Pedobacter sp. W3I1: one gene and its partner. Each later gene encodes a partner of the first gene's protein in a complex. Links are inferred from orthologs where the notes say so. Each region holds a gene or a part of one and is shown in the gene's direction. Other genes may lie near its edges.

Region 1 (5,670 bases):
AAGAAAATGAACAAACAAGCGACCCACGTTGGGAAGCCCTTAATAAGTTAAAAAAATAATTAGATTATACACCAATGGCACATCCAAAACGGAAAATCTCGAAACAGAGAAAAAATAAAAGAAGAACACACTATAAAGCTGTTACTCCTTCTTTAGCAACATGCTCGGCAACAGGTGCTATTCACGTACCTCACCGTGCTTACAACGTTGATGGTAACTTATACTACAACGGCAAACTGGTTATCGAAAATACTCAGATTGGGTAATTTTCTTAAAAAATTGTTTGTGTTTTCAGCGGCTTTAGTCATACCTTAGTCAACTGAAAAATTCAGGATTACACCTGACTTAAACACAAACAGATTTTTTCTATGAAAATAGGCCTCGACATAATGGGCGGAGACTATGCTCCCAAAGCAATTGTTTTGGGAGCAATAGCTGCTCATCAATCGCTTAACGCTGGAGAGCATTTAGTTCTTATTGGCGATACCGAACAGATTAAACCCATTCTTGCAGAAGAAGGTTTTAATCCAGATCATTTTGAATACGTTCATACTGATGAAGTAATTGGTATGGGCGAACATCCCACCAAAGCAATCGTTCAGAAACCAAATTCGAGCATAGCAGTTGGTTTTAACCTTTTAAAAGAAGGCAAAATCGATTCTTTCGCTAGTGCTGGTAACTCTGGAGCCATGTTGGTTGGCGCAGTTTTTAGCGTTAAAACCATCCCGGGCATTATCCGCCCTTGTTTATGTACAATTCTTCCGAAAATTAAAGGCGGTACCGGCTTATTATTAGATGTAGGTGCAAATGCCGACTGCAAACCCGATATTTTATTACAATTTGGCGTTTTAGGCAGCTTATATGCAGAAAATCTTTTGCAGATTAATGACCCCAAAGTTGCCCTGATAAATATTGGCGAAGAAGATGAGAAAGGAAATATGTTAAGCATGGCTACTTTCCCGTTAATGAAAGAAACCAATCTCTTCAACTTTGTTGGGAATGTGGAAGGAAGAGATTTATTTAACGATAAAGCAGATGTAATTGTATGTGATGGTTTTACCGGAAATATAATGCTAAAATTAGCAGAATCGTTTTATGTATTGACCATCAAAAAGGGACTTAAAGATGAGTTCTTCGATCGTTTTAATTATGAACAATATGGTGGAAGTCCGGTTTTAGGTGTTAACGCTCCTGTGGTTATCGGACATGGAATTTCTAGTCCGTTAGCCGTTAAAAATATGGTTCTGCAATCCAGAGAAATGATCACCACAGGTTTGGTAGAAAAAATTAGAATTGCATTTAAATAATTTATTAAAATTCTTAAAATGAGTAAAATTCACGCTGCTATTACAGCAGTAAATGGTTACGTTCCCGACTATGTGCTTACAAACGCAGAGTTAGAAACCATGGTTGATACTTCGGATGAATGGATTACCAGTAGAACAGGGATTAAAGAACGTAGAATTTTAAAAGGAGAAGGTTTAGGTACTTCCGATATGGCTGTTCATGCCGTAAACGGTTTACTTAAGAAGAGAGGAATTGATGCAAAAGAAATTGAACTGATTATCTTTTGCACCACTACTCCGGATTTTACTTTCCCTGCAACGGCAAACGTTTTAGCAGATAAAATTGGTGCTACAAATGCATGGGGTTACGATTTACAGGCAGCCTGTTCTGGCTTTATTTTCGGACTTTCTACAGGCGCATCATTCATTGAGTCGGGAAGACACAAAAAGGTTTTAGTAGTTGGTGGCGATAAAATGTCGTCAATCATCAATTACGAAGACCGTACAACCTGTATCATTTTTGGAGATGGTTGTGGCTGTGCCTTATTAGAACCAAACGAAGAAGGTTTAGGTATCCAGGATTCTATTTTAAGAACAGATGGTTCCGGAAGAGATTTCTTAGGGATGAAAGCAGGTGGTTCGGTTATGCCGGCAACACATGAAACTATTGACGCAAGATTACATTTTGCACACCAGGAGGGCCCAACAGTATTTAAATTTGCGGTAACCAATATGGCCGATGTTGCTGCAGAGATTATGGAACGTAACGGCTTAACTGCTGATGATGTTGCATGGTTAGTGCCTCACCAAGCCAATAAACGCATTATCGATGCCACTGCAAACCGCATGGGCGTAACCACCGATAAAGTAATGATCAACATTGAACGTTACGGAAATACAACCAACGGAACTATTCCTTTATGTTTATGGGAATGGGAAAGCAGGTTGAGAAAAGGCGACAACATCGTTTTAGCGGCATTTGGTGGTGGTTTCACCTGGGGTTCAGTATACCTTAAATGGGCTTACGATACTAATTAGTCAGAAGTCTTTAGTCGGGAGTCAGAAGTCCTATACTACGTAGAAAAAAATAAAACAAAAAAAGTATAACTTAGTTAATTCAATAAACACTATTTTTTACATAACTAGCCTAAAAAATGGATATCAAACAAATACAGGAACTGATTAAATTTGTTTCTCGTTCTGGAGTAAATGAAGTTGCTATTGAGCAGGAAAACTTCAAAATCACGATCAAAACAAACCAAGCGCCAACAGTTGTGCATGCTACCGTACCACAGGCTCCGCTTGTACAGGCTGCTGCCCCTGTTGCTATAGCTCCTACTGCTCCAAATGCAGCAACACCTGCTGTACCAGCTGCAGAAGACACCTCAAAATACATTACGATTAAATCGCCAATGATCGGTACTTTCTATCGTTCAGCTAGTCCAGATAAACCAATGTTTGTTAATGTTGGTGATGAAATTAGCACAGGTAAAGTAGTTTGTATTATCGAGGCAATGAAACTTTTTAACGAAATTGAAAGTGAAGTTTCGGGCCGTATCGTTAAAATCCTGGTTGATAATGCATCGCCGGTAGAATATGACCAACCGTTATTTTTAGTAGAACCTATTTAGAAGCTGATTTCACAAATTAATTTGATTTACAGATTATTGATGATGCCACTAAATCAGTGTAATCCTATAATCGGTGTAATCATCAATTAAAAAAATTATGTTTAAAAAAATACTAATTGCCAACAGGGGTGAAATCGCTTTGCGTATTATCCGTACCTGTAAGGAAATGGGCATCAAAACGGTTGCTGTTTACTCTACCGCAGATCGCGAGAGTTTACACGTACGTTTTGCTGATGAGGCTGTTTGTATTGGCCCCCCACCTAGTAAAGATTCTTATTTAAATATTCCAAATATCATTTCGGCCGCAGAATTAACTAACGCCGATGCCATACACCCAGGTTATGGTTTCTTATCAGAAAATGCTAAGTTTTCTAATATTTGCCGCGAGTACAACATCAAATTTATTGGTGCTACCCCAGAACAGATTAATGGCATGGGCGATAAAGCTTCTGCAAAAGAAACCATGAAAATTGCTGGTGTACCAACCATTCCAGGATCTGAAGGCTTGCTGAGCAGCGTTAAAGAAGGTATTGCAATCGCCAATGAAATGGGCTATCCTGTTATCCTAAAAGCAACTGCCGGTGGTGGTGGCCGTGGTATGCGTGTAGTTTGGAAAGATGAAGATTTTGAAAATGCATGGGATAGTGCCCGTCAGGAATCTGGTGCAGCCTTTGGTAACGATGGTTTATACTTAGAGAAATATATCGAAGATCCACGCCACATTGAAATCCAGATTATCGGAGATCAGTTTGGTAAAGCCTGCCATTTATCGGAGCGCGATTGTTCTATTCAGCGCCGCCACCAGAAATTGGTTGAGGAATCTCCTTCTCCTTTCATGACAGATGAACTTCGTGTAAGAATGGGTGAAGCAGCTATTAAAGGTGCAATGGCTGTAAATTACGAAGGAGCAGGAACAATCGAATTTTTGGTTGATAAACACCGTAACTTCTATTTTATGGAAATGAATACCCGTATCCAGGTAGAGCATCCGGTTACAGAAGAGGTAATCAACTTCGATTTAATTAAAGAACAGATTAAAGTTGCTGCCGGAATTCCAATTTCAGGTAAAAATTACTTTCCTAACATGCACGCAATTGAGTGCCGGATCAATGCAGAAGATCCGGCAAATAACTTCCGTCCATCACCGGGACGAATTACCAATTTCCACTCTCCGGGTGGCCATGGTGTTCGTGTTGATACACACGTTTATGCTGGCTATTCAATTCCATCTAACTACGATTCGATGATTGCCAAATTAATCTGTGTGGCACAAACACGCGAAGAGGCAATTTGTACGATGGAACGCGCTTTAGGTGAATTTGTAATTGAAGGTGTAAAAACAACCATTCCTTTCCATCTGCAGTTGATGAAAGATCCGAACTTCAGAGCAGGAAATTTTACTACGAAATTTATGGAAACGTTCGAGTTTTCGGAAGGATAAACGATTTCTATACTTAATAATATAAGGAGGCTATTCAAATAATTTGGATAGCCTTTTTTATTGTTTTAGATTTTAATTACTGCCGGATAAATACCTGATAATTAATATTTAACTCTAAACTGTAGCGATTATTTAATTCGTTACGTTTATATATTAAAACCACTCCAAATATGAAAAAAAATCTGATTAACGCAGTACTCCTTCTACTTGTTTTCACTGTATTTACGAACTGTAAAAAAGATGAGTACGAAATGATACAGATTGCAAAAAGGATATCTGTTCAGGAAATGAGGGCGCTGCCTGTAGGATTGACCAAAGCCATTCCAGCCAAAAGAACCGGGAAAATTTACATTTACAACGATTATCTCTTCATTAATGAACCCAATGAAGGTATTCATATCTACAACAATACCAATCCGAGTGCGCCAGTAAACATGGGTTTTCTGAAAATTCCGGGAAACGTAGATTTAGCCATTCACAACAATATCCTTTACGCCGACAGTTTTATTGACTTACTGGCTTTTGATATCTCGAACTTGAACGGTATCAAACAAGTGAAAAGAGTAACTGATGTTTTCAATCAATTGTATTCGGCGGGTGCTCAAAAATACCTTTACACTTATAAAGATACCCTGGTAAAGAAGCAAACTTACAAAAAAGGGATATTTAAGGATGCCGCTTACAGCAGCAACTCTTTATCGCAAAGTAGTTCTACCGGGCAAGGTGGCTCGATGGCCAGATTTACCTTAATGAATGACTATTTATATACTGTTGGCGTGAATAATTTAAGTCTGTTTGACGTTAAAACCGCATCAAACCCAACTTTCCTGAAGGCTATTAATTTGGGTTGGGGTGTTGAAACCATCTTTCCTTACGAAAGCAAATTATTTATAGGTACCAATAGAGGCATGCACATTTTTAGCGCTACCGATCCGGCCAACCCGATACAGTTATCCACATACAGCCATATTTTTGCCTGCGACCCCGTAGTGGTGCAAGGAAAATATGCTTATGTTACTTTACGTACCGGCAATATGTGCATGCAGGCAAGCAACCAATTAGAAGTTGTAGATATTGAAGATCCAACGAAACCGAAACAGGTTGCAGTTTATCCCATGCAAAACCCACACGGCCTAAGTACAAGTGGCGATCATTTATTTCTCTGCGAAGGTAATTATGGAATAAAGAGCTTTAATATTGCCAATAAAATCAAAATAGGCAATAACATGCTTCAACATTTAATTAATATCAAAAGCTTTGATGTTATTGCAGGTCCTAAATCTTTAATCGTTACCGGAGAAGATGGCGTATA
Region 2 (5,816 bases), 1.5 Mb from region 1 along the record:
TTGCGAGTTCAGGTAAATATAATGCGCATCCTCTGGCAAATCGGATAAAGCCTCAGCTATTAGTGCCCGACCAACTCCTTGCCCTCTAAAATCCTTTAAAACCGCGAAACGTTCCAGCTTATAACCATTATCCGTTTTACGCCATCTGCAGGCACCGCAAGGCTGTCCGTTATTGGTAGCGAGAAAATGGACAGATTCATCTTCATGTTCCCACTCCAATTCCGGCGGGCAATTCTGTTCGTCTACAAATACAATCTTACGGATAGCAAATACTTTATCTAAATCTTCGGGATGATTAACTTTTTGAACGTGCAGACTCATTATCGTGGTGTTTAAAGTGTTTATTCGATTTTAATTTCATTTCATTTAATGCCTCAGCAACATCAATTGAATGTGAACAATGAATATCGGCCTCTTTTTTGGCAAGTGTGGCAATCGTAACGTAAAATTTATGCAACTGATCCAATTCTTTTTCACTCAAGTCTTCAATATCTACCATCCGGTTGCTTGCGCCTTGCTGCGCGGCAATCAATTCATTCAATTTTAGCTGAATGGCCTTACCATCTTTATTCTGTGCCTTCTGGATTAAAAAAACCATTAAAAAGGTAATAATCGTTGTACCCGTGTTAATTACAAGTTGCCAGGTTTCAGAATAATTGAAAAGCGGACCTGTTACTGCCCAAACAACCACAATCGCTGCTGCAGCGATAAATGCAACAGAGCTACCTGTAAATTTGGTTGCTGCATTCGCAAATTTCTCGAAAAAATTATTTTTTTGGGTATCGTTTTTAGATTTTGCCATTACAAATTTGTTTGATTAAATATAACCATAAACAAACAAAAGCGCCATAAGTTTTTAAACCCATGGCGCTTTTGTTTAATTATTAAATGATTGATTTTTTGAATGATTGAATGTAAATCCAATCTTCCAAACCAATCAAAACTTACAACTTATCGTTAACATTAATACAGTTTAGATCTTCGAAAGCAGTAGTTAAACGTTTCACAAAAGTTTCTTCACCTTTACGCAACCAAACGCGTGGATCGTAATATTTTTTATTTGGTTTATCGTCGCCATCAGGGTTACCAATCTGGCCTTGAAGATAAGCTTCGTTCTTTTTGTAGTATTCTAAAATACCTTCCCAAAATGCCCACTGCATATCAGTATCGATATTCATTTTAATTGCACCGTAAGAAATTGCTTCTCTGATTTCTTCCTGAGTAGAACCAGAACCACCGTGGAATACGAAATTGATCGGTTTCTCTGCAGTTAAGCCGAGTTTTTCTTTGATAAAATCCTGAGAGTTTTTCAAAATTACCGGTTGCAATTTTACGTTACCTGGTTTATAAACACCGTGCACGTTACCAAAAGCAGCAGCAACTGTAAAGCGAGGAGAAACTTTGCTCAATTCTTCGTAAGCATAAGCCACTTCGCTAGGTTGTGTATATAATTTAGAGCTGTCTACATCGCTATTGTCAACACCATCTTCCTCACCACCTGTAACACCAAGTTCGATTTCGATAGTCATATTCATTTTAGCCATGCGTGCTAAATATTTAGCAGAAATTTCCATGTTTTCTTCGATCGACTCTTCCGATAAATCCAACATATGTGATGAAAATAAAGGTTTTCCGGTTTCAGCGAAGAATTTTTCACCGTGGTCTAAAAGTCCATCAATCCAGGGTAATAATTTTTTAGCGGCGTGGTCAGTATGTAAAACCACGGCAACACCATAATGCTCTGCCAATAAATGTACATGTTTAGCTGCCGATACAGCACCTAAAATACATGCTTGCAATTTCTCATTATCTAAAGATTTGCCTGCATAAAACTGTGCACCTCCATTAGATAATTGAATCATAACAGGCGAATTTACTGCCTTAGCAGTTTCCAATACCGCATTAACCGTATTTGTACCGGTTACGTTAACTGCTGGTAAAGCAAACTGATGTTTTTTAGCCTGCTCAAACAATTCTTGAACGGCATCTCCGTAAATTACGCCTTTGTAGCCTTTTAAACTCATTTCTTGTTAATTTTATTAAGTCCGAAGTTATAAAAAAAAATAACATTCCAAGCTTTTCTAACAACAGAATTATTTGCCTAACAGCAAAATAAGGCCTATTTAGTGTAAAAAACACATTATCCTTAGTGTAAAAAAGACACACTTCAGTTTACCAATTAGCAGTTAACAGTAGCCGAAGCCGAGTTTTCAATTACATATCCAACGCTTGCATTATTGCCAATCGACTATTAACCAACTAACCATTGACTATTTTTACACCTAATAAGGTTCGACTTTATTTTATTTTTCGTTTCTTTGCAATCCAATTCTTCAAAAAATTATATGGCTTGGTTTAAGAGAGAAAAAAAAGGTATCATCACCACAACAGAGGAGAAAAAAGAAGCACCAGATGGTTTGTGGAATAAATGTCCGAACTGTAAAAAACCCCTACATCAGGCAGAACTTCAGGAAAACAAATACGTTTGCCATTACTGCGATTACCATCTGAGAGTAGGCTCAAAAGAATATTTTGAGGTTTTATTTGATAATAACGAGTTTAAAGAGCTGTTCCCTAACCTAACATCAGGCGATCCTTTAAATTTTAACGATAACAAACCTTACACCGAAAGAATTAAAGAAAGTCAGGCTAAAACAGGCTTAAAAGACGCTATTCGTGCCGGTGTTGGTAAAATCAACGGACAAGATCTCGTAATTGCCTGTATGGATTTTGCTTTTATAGGCGGTTCAATGGGTTCGGTTGTGGGCGAAAAAATTGCAAGATCGATCGATTACAGTATCAAACATAAAGTTCCGTTCCTAATGATTTCTAAATCAGGTGGTGCACGTATGATGGAAGCCGCATTTTCATTAATGCAAATGGCTAAAACATCGGCTAAACTGGCTTTATTAGGTCAGGCAAAAGTTCCCTACATCTCTTTATTAACAGATCCAACTACGGGTGGTGTAACTGCATCATATGCGATGTTAGGCGATATTAATATTGCAGAACCAGGCGCGCTGATCGGCTTTGCTGGTCCGCGGGTAATTAAAGAAACCATTAAAAAAGACTTACCTAAAGGTTTCCAAACTGCAGAATTCGTTCTTGAACACGGTTTCCTCGATTTCATTGTAGATAGAAGAGCCATGAAAGCTAAATTGGGTGCTTTTATTAAAATGATGAATAATTAAGTTGGTTCAATAGTTCATTAGTCATTGGTTCATTAGTGCAAATCGACCAATAAACAAATGACAAATGAACAAATAAACTACAATAAGAAAAGTAGGACTTGAATAACTTCGGTTAATTCAGTCCTGCTTTTTGCTTCAAGTCCTCGCTACACTCCGGGCTTTCCGCGGCAATCAGGTTTAGTTAACATGGGCCGGTGGTTCTTTTGAGGGGTTTTTCCAGCGAGTGCTACAACCACCCCGCCCTGCGGGCACCCCTCCGAGGGAAGGGAATAAAAAACACCACTAATTTTTCTTATTTTTAAACTAACCAAACTATAAACTCAGATGAAAAAACTACTCCTTTTAACCTGTCTGATTACCGTTATGATCGCCACACAAGCCCAGGATAAAAAAGCCAAAGTGCCTTACGACGAGGCTTTGGCCAAAAAACTCGGTGCCGATAATTATGGTATGAAGATGTATGTGTTGGTGATCCTCAAATCAGGCTCAAATACAACCGAAACAAAAGCCAAAACCGATAGTTTATTTGCAGGTCATATGGTAACCATTGGTAAAATGGTCGAAGCGCAAAAACTTATAGTTGCTGGTCCGATGGGTAAAAACGACAAAAATTATCGCGGCATTTTCGTTTTAAATACAAAATCGATCGAAGAGGCAAAACAATTATTAGAAAGCGATCCGGCCATAAAAGCCAAATTACTGGAACCAGAATTGTACAACTGGTATGGTTCGGCAGCACTAGCTGAGTATTTGCCGTTTCACGATAAGATCCAGAAGAATAGTTTTTAAGGTTGTTTGCCACGGAAGCACTGAAGGCGCGGAGAAATTTTGATCGTGATATGCTATATTACAAATAAATTGTCATCCTGAGCTTGTCGAAGGACCTATTTAAATGTCTTAAAAGGCGTTTCGACAGGCTCAACGTGACAAATTCTAAGGAAATTACCACTTACAGACTCTTTAAACTTACAGATCATTCAGTCGAACGGCCCCTACCATCGATTAAATCTATTCAACTGCAACATTTCCATTAACATCCTTCAACCCTACGCCTTATTTCATAAATTAGCTTATCAAATAATCAACCCTAACTAATTATGAATAAAAAACTACTATTTTCTGCGCTATTGCTGTGCACCTCAACCTGCATATTCGCGCAAGACAAAAAAATAATCGACAATATTGTAAAAGAAGTGAACGAAAATTCTCAATTAGAGAAACTTGCACACGAACTTTTAGATGTTGTTGGACCACGTTTAGTTGGTTCTCCACAAATGAAACAAGCCAATGATTGGGCTGTAAAAAAATATAGTGATTGGGGCATCTCGGCAAAAAACGAAAAATGGGGCGAATGGGCAGGCTGGGAAAGAGGCATTACCCACATCGATTTAATAAGTCCACGGGTTAGAACCTTAGAAGGTACACAATTGGCCTGGAGCCCATCTACAAATGGTAAATCTATTAATGCCGAAGCGATTATTCTTCCAGCAATTACAGATTCTGTTTCTTTTCAAAAATGGTTACCCAATGTGAAAGGTAAAATCGTATTAATTTCAATGAACCAGCTCTCTGGCCGACCAGAAAAAAACTGGGAAGAATTCGCCACTAAAGATTTGTTCGAAAAGTTTAAAAAAGAAAAAGCCGAGGCTGCTAAAGCATGGGTAACCAGCATAGCCAAAACGGGTTTAACAGCAAAAACACTTCCTGTAGCTATAGAAAATGCAGGCGCAGTGGCGGTAGTGATCAATAACTGGTCGCAAGGTTTTGGTGTAGATAAAATTTTTGGTGCAAATACCACAAAAGTGCCAACTTTGGATCTATCTGTAGAAGATTACGGTTTAGTTTACCGATTGGCTTTAAATGGTGATAAACCTAAACTAAGAATTGAAGCAGAATCTAAAAAATTAGGTGCTGTACCTACTTTTAATACCATCGCAGAGATCAAAGGAACACAAAAACCAAACGAATACGTGATGCTTTCTGCTCATTTCGATTCATGGGATGGGGCAAGTGGTGCAACTGATAATGGTTCTGGCACCATCTTAATGATGGAAGCCATGCGCATTTTAAAGAAAATCTACCCTAACCCAAAACGTACTGTTTTAGTTGGCCACTGGGGAAGTGAAGAGCAAGGTTTAAATGGCTCAAGGGCATTTGTAGAAGATCATCCGGAAATTGTAAACAACCTTCAGGCCTTGTTTAACCAGGATAATGGCACAGGGCGTGTAGTGAATATTGGCGGACAAGGTTTCGCGAAATCAAAAGATTACATTACCCGTTGGTTAGCTGCAGTACCAGATACCATTAAAAACCAGATCAAAACCAATTTCCCAGGATCGCCTGGTGCGGGAGGATCAGACTTTGCTTCATTTGTAGCTGCCGGAGCATTGGGTTATTCATTAAGCTCTACCAGCTGGGATTATGGCACGTATACCTGGCACACCAACCGCGACAGTTACGATAAATTGGTTTTCGATGAAATAAGAAGCAATGTAATTTTAGCGGCCATTATGGTTTATATGGCCTGCGAAGATCCTGAGAAAACCTCAACAGAAAAAGCAACAGATTTACCTGTAAACGAACGCACCGGAAAACCAGCCACCTGGCCGGTACAAACCAAATCGA

What was found. The genes of interacting proteins can lie anywhere in the genome.
Region 2: the proteins of accB (region 1) and accD are in contact, whole or in part, in a solved structure (PDB 8UXZ), measured with the Escherichia coli proteins. The link is inferred for Pedobacter sp. W3I1 from one-to-one orthologs.

The regions. Positions count from the first base shown.
Region 1 is NZ_JAUSXN010000001.1:930,906-936,575, reverse strand. The notes cover bases 1,401-4,178. They hold accB (acetyl-CoA carboxylase biotin carboxyl carrier protein), read left to right. Parts: upstream 1,401-2,440; coding sequence 2,441-2,917; downstream 2,918-4,178. Other genes in these bases: accC (acetyl-CoA carboxylase biotin carboxylase subunit), read left to right, coding at 3,015-4,178; QF042_RS04090 (beta-ketoacyl-ACP synthase III), read left to right, coding at 1,401-2,324. Outside these bases: QF042_RS04105 (DUF177 domain-containing protein), read left to right, coding at 1-59; rpmF (50S ribosomal protein L32), read left to right, coding at 75-266; phosphate acyltransferase PlsX, read left to right, coding at 369-1,307; more of QF042_RS04090, read left to right, coding at 1,326-1,400; more of accC, read left to right, coding at 4,179-4,358; QF042_RS04075 (LVIVD repeat-containing protein), read left to right, coding at 4,529-5,670. UniProt on the Escherichia coli protein: This protein is a component of the acetyl coenzyme A carboxylase complex; first, biotin carboxylase catalyzes the carboxylation of the carrier protein and then the transcarboxylase transfers the carboxyl group to form malonyl-CoA.
Region 2 is NZ_JAUSXN010000001.1:2,421,166-2,426,981, reverse strand. Bases 1,345-4,268 are described here. They hold accD (acetyl-CoA carboxylase, carboxyltransferase subunit beta), read left to right. Parts: upstream 1,345-2,345; coding sequence 2,346-3,191; downstream 3,192-4,268. Other genes in these bases: QF042_RS10155 (YciI family protein), read left to right, coding at 3,516-3,980; fbaA (class II fructose-bisphosphate aldolase), read right to left, coding at 1,345-2,024. Outside these bases: QF042_RS10175 (GNAT family N-acetyltransferase), read right to left, coding at 1-321; QF042_RS10170 (low affinity iron permease family protein), read right to left, coding at 296-802; more of fbaA, read right to left, coding at 945-1,344; QF042_RS10150 (M20/M25/M40 family metallo-hydrolase), read left to right, coding at 4,289-5,816.